DNA from 2 places in the Endozoicomonas sp. ALD040 genome. Region 1 is predicted to be linked to the other one. Evidence: predicted binding sites of a transcription regulator. Region 1 holds the regulator's gene; the other holds the start of a gene.

Region 1 (5,414 bases):
TATCCCAATACTATTACCCTCAACGTCAAACCCAGGTGATGAACGAAGGCTGGGCCTGCTTCTGGCACTACCATCTTCTCCATGAGCTTTATGATGAAGGAAAAGTCACCGATGGCTTTATGCTGGAATTTCTGCACTCTCACTCAAGTGTCGTATACCAGCCTCCCTTTGACAGCCCGCACTACAGCGGCATCAACCCCTACACACTGGGCTTCAGCATGTTTCAGGATATTCGCAGAATCTGTGAAAATCCTACCGATGAAGACAGACACTGGTTCCCGGACATTGCCGACAGTGACTGGCTGGAAACCGTGCATTTTGCGATGAAAAACTTCAAGGATGAAAGCTTTATTCTGCAATTCCTGTCTCCCAAGGTGATGAGAGAACTCAGACTCTTCTCGGTTCTGGATGACGAAAGCAAGTCCTACCTGGAAGTCGATGCGATTCATAACAGCACCGGATACAAAGAAGTAAGGGAGTCGCTGGCTGCTCAATACAATCTTGGCAACCGGGAGCCCAATATCCAGGTCTTTGATGTGGATGTGCGTGGCGATCGAACCCTGACTCTCAGACATTACCAGCACCAGGGACGTCCACTGGATAAAAGTACAGAGGAATTACTCAGGCACGTACACCGGCTCTGGCAATTTGATGTCAAACTGGAGTCGGTGACCATTGATAACAAGGTAAGCAAAAGCTATCAGTGCCCGGATAAAAAAGATTCCGGGAAGTCTCACTAAAAAGATCTGATTGAAAGACGAGGGTCTTTTTATATTGAAAACTAATAAGAATTAAAAAGCCATCCGAGAGTCTCCCGGACTTAAGCCTCCGTCCGGGTCACCCCGCAGCAAGGGTTGCTATTGCAACCTCACGACTGCATGGATGCAGGAGCAGTAGCTGCTTGGGACGGCCTTAAGTCCGGCAGGCTTCTGGCCCCACATATCCTATCCACTTAAAACCGAATCCCCGCTGCCACGACAGAAAGAACCAGCCCTTCCGTTCAATGCAAAAAATACTGACTACGGTGATAACCAGAAGCTTGATGCCTATTAACGATATTTTCAAAGAGTCAGATGCACGGCTGAATGGCTGTTTTTTAAAAACAAGCAATACCCACTCAAAGCAATTCAATTCATTTGCATGTCTTGATGACTCATAACCGTTTATGTATTGCACAAAATTATTCCTACCATCACATAAAGCGTTATTAAATCTATTTAAATAGTCCATAAAAGCACATTAAATGCTTCCATCAATTTAAAGCTTCCTGTATAAATAGTTACCTCCGTCATTGATAACCATTAATACCCGGTCGAATTAGTCTGAATTGGGAGTTCCTGAATGAACGTTTTTGAAGAAATTCATCACCGCCTGAGCAGTAAAACTCGTATCCGCTCTTTGTTTAAAGATGTTCATGTCGAAGATCTTGAGCGTATCATCTCCAGAATGCAGGACGTAATGCAGGAGAAAGTTGAAGCCCGCAATAAGATTGACGAAGAGCGTCAAGCCAAACTCGAAAACATTGAAGCCGTTAAGCAGATCATGGCCGAACGCGGCATTTCAATGGAAGACTTGGACCATCTGGAAATAGCGACTCAAAAACGTCGTCGTAATGTCCAAAGGTTTACTTTTGAGTACCAGACAGAAGCCGGCGACACTGTCCAATGGGATGGCTCTACCACAGGGCGCTTGCCGCGTGACTTCCAAAGCTACCTGGACCGCACCGGCAAAAAACGTCTGGAATGCGTCGTTGGCGAAGAGTAAGTCTACCTTCGTCAGTATTTCGGGTTCATGCCCGGTCTGCAACTTCTTGAATAGAGACACCAATGGATCAAAGTATCATTCTTTGAAAAACCTCCCCCTCTGACTCGAAGTAATCAGTTGGGGATCCCATTACAGAGTGCTCAGGTGGGACCACTCTCATCAACACTCTGACCAACAGCCCGCAGTGCACCCCACAGCAGGTGTTCAAGAGACAGATACAAACTAGTAAAGAAAATACAAATACGCAAGCCCGGTCTTTGCAGGATGGTTAAAATCCACCACCCTGCCAGCTCCCGGGGATTAGCGTTTCAGAGTAAAGATAGTCAGGATCAGTCTGTAGTACAACAGACTGTTCGCGAATGATGAAACCATGAAAAGATTATTCATTTTTTGATGGTAGTCCTAAAAGCAGAAAAGGTGCCACCGGCCCTTTTCTGCTTTCATGAGTGTTCCAACTCAAGGCATTTTTCCGGAAAGTGGCAAATAAAGCGGCTGCCTTTTCCTGGGTGACTGCTGATCGTGAGTTTGCCTCCGTGTCTCAGCATGACGTGCTTGACGATAGCCAGGCCAAGCCCCGTTCCCCCGGTATTCTGGCTACGACTTTTATCAATCCGGTAAAAGCGCTCAGTCAACCTCGGAATATGCATTGGATCAATACCGACACCATTGTCTTCTACCATCATATGTCCGCCTTCCCCGTCCTGCCACCAGCGCACAAGTATTTTCCCACCCTCGGGTGTATAGCGCACGGCATTAAAGACCAGATTCGAGAAGGCACTGCGCAACTCATTACTGCTGCCTGCCAAAAAGACATCTTCAGGACAATCCAGAGAAATCTGATGCCGGCTTTCACCACTGAGTGCACATCCGTCTTCAACGATACTGCTGAGCAGGGTTTTAACATGAACCCCATTCTCGTCTGCCTGAGCTTCAGCCGACTCCAGTTTGGACAGCAACAGCAGGTCTGCCACCAGATTCTGCATTCTCAGCGACTGCTCCTGCATCCTGTTCAGTGCTTTTTCCCAAACAGGGGGCAGACCTGAATCCGGGCCCAGACTGTCCAGCATGGTTTCGATGTATCCAGACACAACCGTCAGTGGTGTTCTCAGTTCATGGGAGACATTGGCAACAAAGTCTTTTCTCATGACTTCCAGCTGATTCAAGCGCGTGACATCTCTAACGGTCATGAGACGATTGCCTTTGCCATAAACCGTTATATTAAATTGCAGTTGATGATCAGGGTTGATTGGCGAGGGGATCTCAAGAGCTTTTTGATAACCACCCTGCTCAAAGTAGTCGACAAACCTTGGATCACGTAGCAGATTGGTAATCAACTGCCCCTGATCGTCAGGCGTCTTAAGCCCTATCAAAGTTCCAGCGGCGGGATTCCACCATTCCAGGTTGCTCTGATTATCTATCATTACAACACCGTCGTTCAGCGCAGCAGTTGATTCCTGAACACGTTCAATCACTCCGGCCAGCTTTTGCCGGGAACGACTGTGCTGTTTTTGCAATCGATAGATACCATCAAAAATTTGCCCCCAGAACCCTTTACTCTCAGGAGGCTCTTTGCTCCTGGCCTTGGGGTCATTCAGCCAGTCCAGCAGCTTGAAAAGCTGACGGAAGCTCCAGACAAAATAACCTCCCATGACCACACAGAGTCCTAAAAAAGGCTCTCCAAACAACCAGCCCAGGGAAAACCCGACAATCACGTAGGCGATCATGCGGCTCAGCAAATGGGTTTTTGAAATTGTTGTCATATTACTCCCGGCCAGATAACTGCTGAGCACTGAGCATAAAAGGTTTACACCCTCGTTGAGAAACGATATCCAGTACCACGAACCGTTTGCACAAAGGCTTCGTAGTTATCACCTAAGGCCTTACGCAAGCGTCGAATGTGTACATCAACGGTTCGCTCTTCCACATAAACGTTGCCACCCCAGACCTGATCCAGTAACTGCCCACGGGTATAGGCACGCTCCTGGTGCGTCAGGAAAAACTGCAGCAAACGGTACTCGGTAGGTCCTATTTCAGCAGGTGAGCCATCAATAGAGACTCTGTGGCTGACAGGGTCCAGCTCCAATCCCTTGATGACAATGGGAGACTGGTTATCAAATCCGCCTGTACGACGGAGAACCGCTTTTAAACGAGCAGCCAGCTCGCGGGGAGAAAAAGGCTTGGTGATGTAGTCATCGGCACCGGTTTCAAGTCCCTGGATTTTGTGGTCTTCTTCACCTTTGGCCGTCAACATAACAATGGGTATTTCAGAGGTCAGCTCATTGCGCTTCAGACGACGGGCCAGTTCAATTCCAGAGACATCTGGTAACATCCAGTCCAGCAAGATCAGATCGGGTTTGTTATCCACAATCAGAGAGTGCGCTTCTCTGGCATCTGCTGCCTCAAGACAGTCATACCCTGCCATTTCCAGAGCAACGGTCACCATTTCGCGAATCGGTGCTTCGTCATCTACGATCAGAATGGTCTTTCCTGGCATTAATCTCTACCTGTTATCTGTCGATTCGATTTCGGCGGTGACGTTCTGGCATCTATCAGCTGAAGCTCATTAGGGCTATATCAGGATGGTAGTGTCTCAGGACAGCACCTTTCCTATCGCTCAGGCTGCTTCTCACTACTTTGATCAACCGCACTATACACCGGACATTACACCTTTGAAATGTTACAGGCAGATGACACACTAAAGGCTGATATTGCAGCTTAAAAATAAAAAGATCCCTCAGGGTTTACAGGGTAAGGCTTTTCGCCATTTATCCCCACAGCCACCATAAGTAGCAATACTTACCGGGCTCTAAGCCGGATTGAAGATCAAAGATAACTCAACACGAAACCTGCAAATACAATGGCTCCGGCCCAGTGGTTACTAAGAAACGCCCTGAAGCAGGCTTCACGCTCACGACGACGGGTTAACCATTGCTGGTAAACGAAAAGGGCTGCGACAGCCAACAATGAGAGATAATAGAGAGCACCTAACTCCAGTTGATGGCCTGCCATGGCCAGTGTCATCAGGGTAAGTACCTGCAGGCAACCAACAATCAGGTTATCCATCTCGCCAAATAGAATGGCTGTGGACTTGATACCTACTTTCAGATCATCGTCACGATCCACCATGGCGTATTGAGTATCGTAAGCCACTGTCCAGAAGAGATTGGCCAGAAACATCAGCCAGACGATGTTTCCCAACGAGCCACTCTGAGCCGCAAAAGCCATGGGTATCGACCAGCCAAAAGCAGCCCCCAAAACCACCTGAGGCAGATGAGTGTGTCTTTTGGCAAAAGGGTAAGCCGAGGCCAGCAATAATCCGGCAAAAGAGAGCTGGACGGTAAGAGTATTGGTAAAGAGTACAAGAATGAAAGACAAAAGTACCATACCGGAGAAATAGATCAGCGCTTCTTTTTCCTGAATTTTACCCGTTACCAGCGGTCGATGCTGTGTTCTCTTAACATGGCCGTCCACTTTCCTGTCAGCAAAGTCATTAATAACGCAGCCTGCACTGCGCATCAAAACCACGCCGACCGAAAAAATCACCAGATTCTTCAGACTCGGTACACCTTCTGCCGCCACCCAGAGTGCCCACATAGTAGGCCAGAACAACAGATAAATACCAATAGGCCGGTCCAGCCGGGCCAGCCGTA
Region 2 (5,414 bases), 380 kb from region 1:
CAAGGGTAATATCGCAGAAACCGAAACACTGGTGATTCGTGGTAAATCCCGTACGATCCATCGTATCAAGTCTATCCACTATCTGGATCGTAAAGATGGCGACATCAAGGGTGTCATCCTTTAACCCTGTTTTCCTATGAGCCATTGACCATTGAGAATAGTCAGTAGCTCTCCTGCCTCATATGCTGCATCTGCCACGACAGTAGTAGAGGGAACAGCCATAGGAGTACGCGTCGAAATTGCTCTGCAACATTAAAAATCGTTTATTCCGAGATAATTACCAACATCACAGATAATAGTCGCGGCAGTACACCCGATAGCTAAGCCAGCACCCGCATAATTCCCGAAGACAATGCCGGTAGCTACACCGGTAACGATACCGGGAACGACACTGACATGCCTTTCAGGCTCACTAGCAGCCCAGACACACGCGATAAGAGACCCAGTCACGGCCGCAGCGGGAGGTACAACATCTACCCCGCCAACCCCGGCAAAAGCAGCTCCGGCAGCTCCGGCAGCCCCGACAGCAAGCCCGACAGCAGCCGAAGGAGATACTGGAAGAGATAATGCCACAATAGATTGGAACAAAAATTTAATCGTTTTTTCCGGAATAGTTACCACACGTTCCCACAACGAGGTTTTTTTTATCTCTTTTATCTGATCATCAGTTAATTGTTCTCTACAGAAAAGGCAGTTATATTGATTAGTCCTTTTCATCCATTGCTTTATGCATGATAAACCAAAAACATGTCCGCATTTTAGTTTGATGCTTTTGCACTCTACTGCGCCAAAACAAATTGAGCATTGAGTAGTATCATTAACACTGTGATTACTTTCCATACACCCCCCCTGTTATATTTTTTTCCCATTACAATCTTAGATATTTAAATTTGGTTTTAGTTCCTTATAAATACTTGGATTTTTAAATCGTTCTGTCATCAAGGTGCTTTTCCTCTCCCGGAAGGCGATAGATAATTCCCTTTGGGTCTTAAAGCATTGCACTGAGCAGCCGTGACAGGTAGCGTTAAAACATTGACTCAATGGATTGAGCACATGTTAACGACACTGCCGCGCCTCCTTACGATTTTTTTATCGCTTCTGCTTGTCAATCTGGCCTGGGCATCGGAACCCGAGCTCTGGTATCAGAAGGTCTGGTGCGAAGGTAGAGGCGGAGAAGTTGAAGCCAGACTCGACGACGGTAGACGTGTCGATTGCATAACTGACCTTCACGCCATCGAAATGGATTTTGCCAACAAATGGCCTGAAGCCATCGGCCAGTCTCTTGCCTATGGAATGCTGACCAAAAAACAGGCTGGGATTGTGTTGATTCTGAGAAAACCATCCGACCATGAATATTGGGAACGCTTACAACAGGTTCTGGAGCACTATAAACTGCCGGTTACTACCTGGAAGCTTGGCCCCTGAAGCCACAGTTTTTTCTTTTATGAAAAAAGTTTAATGATTCACTCATCTTCCGGTTAACTGCTTTCGATTAATCTAAGCCCACCTTTTACACAAATACCCATTTCGAAAGAAAACCGGAGATTGAAACCATGAATAAGACACTATCTGCTTTCCTCGCTGCTTCAACGATCGCACTGACCACTGGCAACGCATTTGCTGAATACACCGGGCCCAGCAGCACACCCAGGATCAATGATGTTGCTTCCATCATCGAAAACCCGGTTGATGACTCCCAGGTGGAACTTACCGGTTACCTGACCAACAAAATCGACGATGAAACCTACACCTTTTCAGATGGCAACGACAGCATTCAGGTAGAGATTGAATCCAGAGACATGCCTCAGGTGCAGATCAATGAAAAGACCAAAGTTAAGATTTTGGGCGAAGTAGAAAGCGGTGCTTTTGAAACAACCGAGATAGAAGTCGAAAAAATCACCGTCATCTGAACAGAGCTTCACTTTAAACAAGGGTTGCCGGAAATTCTCTGGCAACCCTCAACCCTTTGAAGACAAAAACGATAATAATCTACCGAAAGGCACGTCTAATCAATCTACCTGATATACCAGTGTAGAACCAGAGACTTCATGACCGATTATCAATAAAGGCTTTCCAGTTGGACTGTCAGTGGCTTCTACAAACTTCATACCCTCCGGAGAAACATCCCCCGCTTTTTCTGGTTCTTTCTCAGTATCAACTGAAAAATCACGGTTGTAGACATAGCTGACAAACTTGGCTTTTTCAGGATGAGTCACGTCGTACATCAGGACACCGCCGGTTCGTTCCAGACCAATAAACGCATATTGACGTCCATCAATCTCACCCACAGCCAATGCCTCTGGCTCAGGGCCTTTGTCGTCACTGCGGTTATCACCTTTGGTTTCTTCGTCATTATTGTTGAAGTGTTTACCCAGCACAGCAGCCGTCACTTCTTCAAAGTCGCTGCCTGAGTCATAGACCAGCTCACCTGTTTCGTTCCAGATAGAAAATGAGCGTGCTCCGTAGGAGTAAAGTTCTTCAAACTTGCCGTCGTTATCCGAATCACCCAGAGTGTTGGTAATTTTCAGACGAGCCAGCTTTTTCTGGTCTTTGGCTGCTTCAGCGTTAGGATGCTCCAGGGCCACCTTAACCTTTTTGGTACGAACTTCTTCTGTGAACCCCAGGCAACCGTCTTCATCATCGTATTTCAGACCACCAGAAGCCAGACATTGAGCTTCAGAAGCAGCTTTGTACCAATAATCTCTGGCATCACCTTCGTTGGCTGTTACAACATAGGTTTTACCTTCTACGGAATAGGTAGCAATGGTATCTGGCTGATACATACCATAGACACCACTCCATTTTTGCAGATTCACACCACCGTCTTTATTGCTGGCATCCATCGCAAACTGACCATAATCCTTGTAACCAAGGGGAACAATAGAATCAATGCGAGCATTGGCAATATCAACCAATGCCAGGGCATTGTTTTCCTGCAGAGAGACGTACGCTGTTCTGGAATCATCAGAAACGGCTATGTACTCGGGCTCAAGATCCTGAGCCACAGAAGCATCACGACCAAAAACCCTGACATCCTCTGGCAGCTCACTGTTTCTGGAGTACCCCTTGTTGAAAGCAGTGAAAGTAGCATGACGTGGTTCTTCCAGTTTGCCTTCAGAGGTAACCTTGACGACACTGACTGAACCTTCCGGGTCAATTTTGTAATCCGATGAGGGTTCACCTTCGTTTGCTGTCAGCAGGTATTTTCCATCGGGCGTAAAGGTCACCATATCAGGCAGTGCACCTACAACCTTATAGTCACTGAATACAGCGCCACCTTCAGAATCGAGCTTATAAACAATGACAACGCCTTTCTTTTGTTTGTCACTATTTTCAACAGCAACAGCCAGCAGATCGCCATGAACAGAAACGCTGTTGGCGGTGCCCAGCTTCATGCCGTCAATACTGGATTCAAGATTGATCTTGCCAATTTTGAGTATATTGGAATCCATGGTCGGATCAGCCAGTGGCTGCCCCTTGAGTGATTTACCGCTGAGAATATCTACGGTTTTATCCAGGGCGTTGACAACATAGATAGATTGACTGGCTTTATGCCAGGCCACAATCTCTGCAGCCCCTTTATGGTAAGTGCCAGAAGCATATCGAGCGATCGGCTCCATGGTGGGATGGGAAACTTCAACGTTTTCCTGAACCATTGAACAGCCAGCCAAAATGAAGGGAGCTGCCAGAGTGATAGCGTTGCGAGCGAGTTTCAGTTCCATTGAGATTCCTGATTTTATTCAATTTGATCAGGGCTTTTTATAACGGTTACAAATGACTATTTAATGACATTGTTGACACAAAGACGACAAAAACTGGCTTTTCTCGTCCCACCACTGGAGAGGCTATAGCATAAAGGAATACCCCGCTGTCATATTTCTCAAAAAAAATGCTACCTTGAAACGCTCTGACCATCGATAAAGGCAGTTTATGATGAGGAAGTTATTAACATTACTTTTTCTTTACTTCGTAGCATCTGCATCAGCGGCAAATGCAAATCCTAAAATATTTCAAGCAGCTGAGAAATTTATACTTTTGTGTAACGTGTTAGCATTAAAAATTATGCCTCCGGGGTAAGATGCGCTTTGCTGGCAAGGGTAAAGGCAGACGCGGTGGTTTACGAGTCATTTATTATTATCTGGATGAACATCAGCGCTTTTATCTGCTGACCCTGTACAGCAAAAATGAAATGACAGACCTGACTGCCAGTCAGAGGAAAAAGTTAAGACTATTTATGGAGGCATGGCGTAATGAGCAATCGTGATTTATTCTCGGAACTCAGCTCTGCTCTTGCTGAAGCCAGGGAGCACTCAGAAGGTAAGTTGACGCTGAGAAGCCATCAGGTAGACGATAAAGGCGAGTTGAGCATCTCACCAGATGAGATTGTCGGTATTCGTGAAACGTTTAATATGTCCAGAGGCGTGTTTGCACGCTTGCTGCATACCTCTGTCCGCACCCTGGAGAACTGGGAGCAAGGGCGCAGTGTACCCAATGGTCAGGTCGTTACCCTGCTTAGGCTGGTCCAGCGCCATCCAGAAACTCTTTCGTATATTGCGAGTCTTTGAACAACACTTTCAAGGAATTATGTTGCAATGGCGAGAGCCGTAACTATATCCCTAAAAAACAAACCCGGAGCCAACTCCGGGTTATTCGTTCTCAGATAATAGTCTGACTTCAAGCCTGCTCAGCAGTAGCCTTTTCATCAGCCTTTGGAGAAGCTTTAGTCAAACAGATAAAGCCTGCAATACCCGCGATCAGGGAGGCAATCAGAACCCCTGCTTTTGCCAGTACCAGATCATTGGGGCTGCCAGCAAATGCCAGCTCTGATATGAAGATAGACATGGTGAAACCAATTCCGCCCAGGAAGGCAACACCGACAATATGCAGGAAGTTACATTCGTGTGGCAAATCACCCCATCCCAGTTTCCAGCCTACCCAGGTAGCACCGGCAATACCAATTAACTTCCCTAATACCAGACCCAGAGTAACACCCAGAGTGACGTTATTGAAAATCTCGGTATCCCCGGAGAATACATTAAAGGGTATACCGGCGTTAGCCAAGGCAAAAATAGGAATGACGATATAGGTAACAGGCAGGTGCAGACCCGTTTCTATTTTCTGCAGTGGAGCTTCTGCAAGGCGGGCACCATTACCCAGAGCCCGAACGTAAGCCAGCACTTTTTCATTTCGCAGAACATCTTCACCAGGGCGGTAACTCCGGTCAAATCGTCGAATCAGATTTTTTACCTGAAAGCTGAATGCAACTGGATCGTATTTGGGTTTTGCCGGTATGGCAAAAGCGGTAATAACACCAGCCAATGTCGCATGAATACCTGCTTCGTAGAGCTGAAACCAGAGGCCCGCACCTATTAGCAGATAAGGCAATGGACTACGAATACCGGAAGCATTGAGAA

The links. The regulator PhoB, encoded in region 1, activates phosphate uptake and scavenging genes when phosphate is short. The targets are predictions, from matches to a motif close to TGTCATANNNNTGTCANA.
Region 2: the regulator PhoB is predicted to act here: its motif matches at 3,774-3,791, upstream of ACOJUN_RS11015 (choice-of-anchor I family protein).

Annotation. Positions count from the first base shown of each region.
Region 1 covers NZ_CP184829.1:2,708,967-2,714,380, reverse strand. Annotated here, with positions in the region: gene ACOJUN_RS09550 (SpoVR family protein) at 1-740, shown strand, start outside; gene ACOJUN_RS09545 (hypothetical protein) at 1,342-1,764, shown strand; gene phoR (phosphate regulon sensor histidine kinase PhoR) at 2,205-3,524, opposite strand; gene phoB (phosphate regulon transcriptional regulator PhoB) at 3,569-4,258, opposite strand; gene ubiA (4-hydroxybenzoate octaprenyltransferase) at 4,588-5,414, opposite strand, start outside.
Region 2 covers NZ_CP184829.1:3,084,267-3,089,680, reverse strand. Annotated here, with positions in the region: gene ACOJUN_RS11035 (fructose-bisphosphatase class II) at 1-124, shown strand, start outside; gene ACOJUN_RS11030 (RING finger domain-containing protein) at 253-840, opposite strand; gene ACOJUN_RS11025 (hypothetical protein) at 1,054-1,425, shown strand; gene ACOJUN_RS11020 (YgiW/YdeI family stress tolerance OB fold protein) at 1,554-1,910, shown strand; gene ACOJUN_RS11015 (choice-of-anchor I family protein) at 2,010-3,722, opposite strand; gene ACOJUN_RS11010 (helix-turn-helix domain-containing protein) at 4,251-4,565, shown strand; gene nhaA (Na+/H+ antiporter NhaA) at 4,675-5,414, opposite strand, start outside.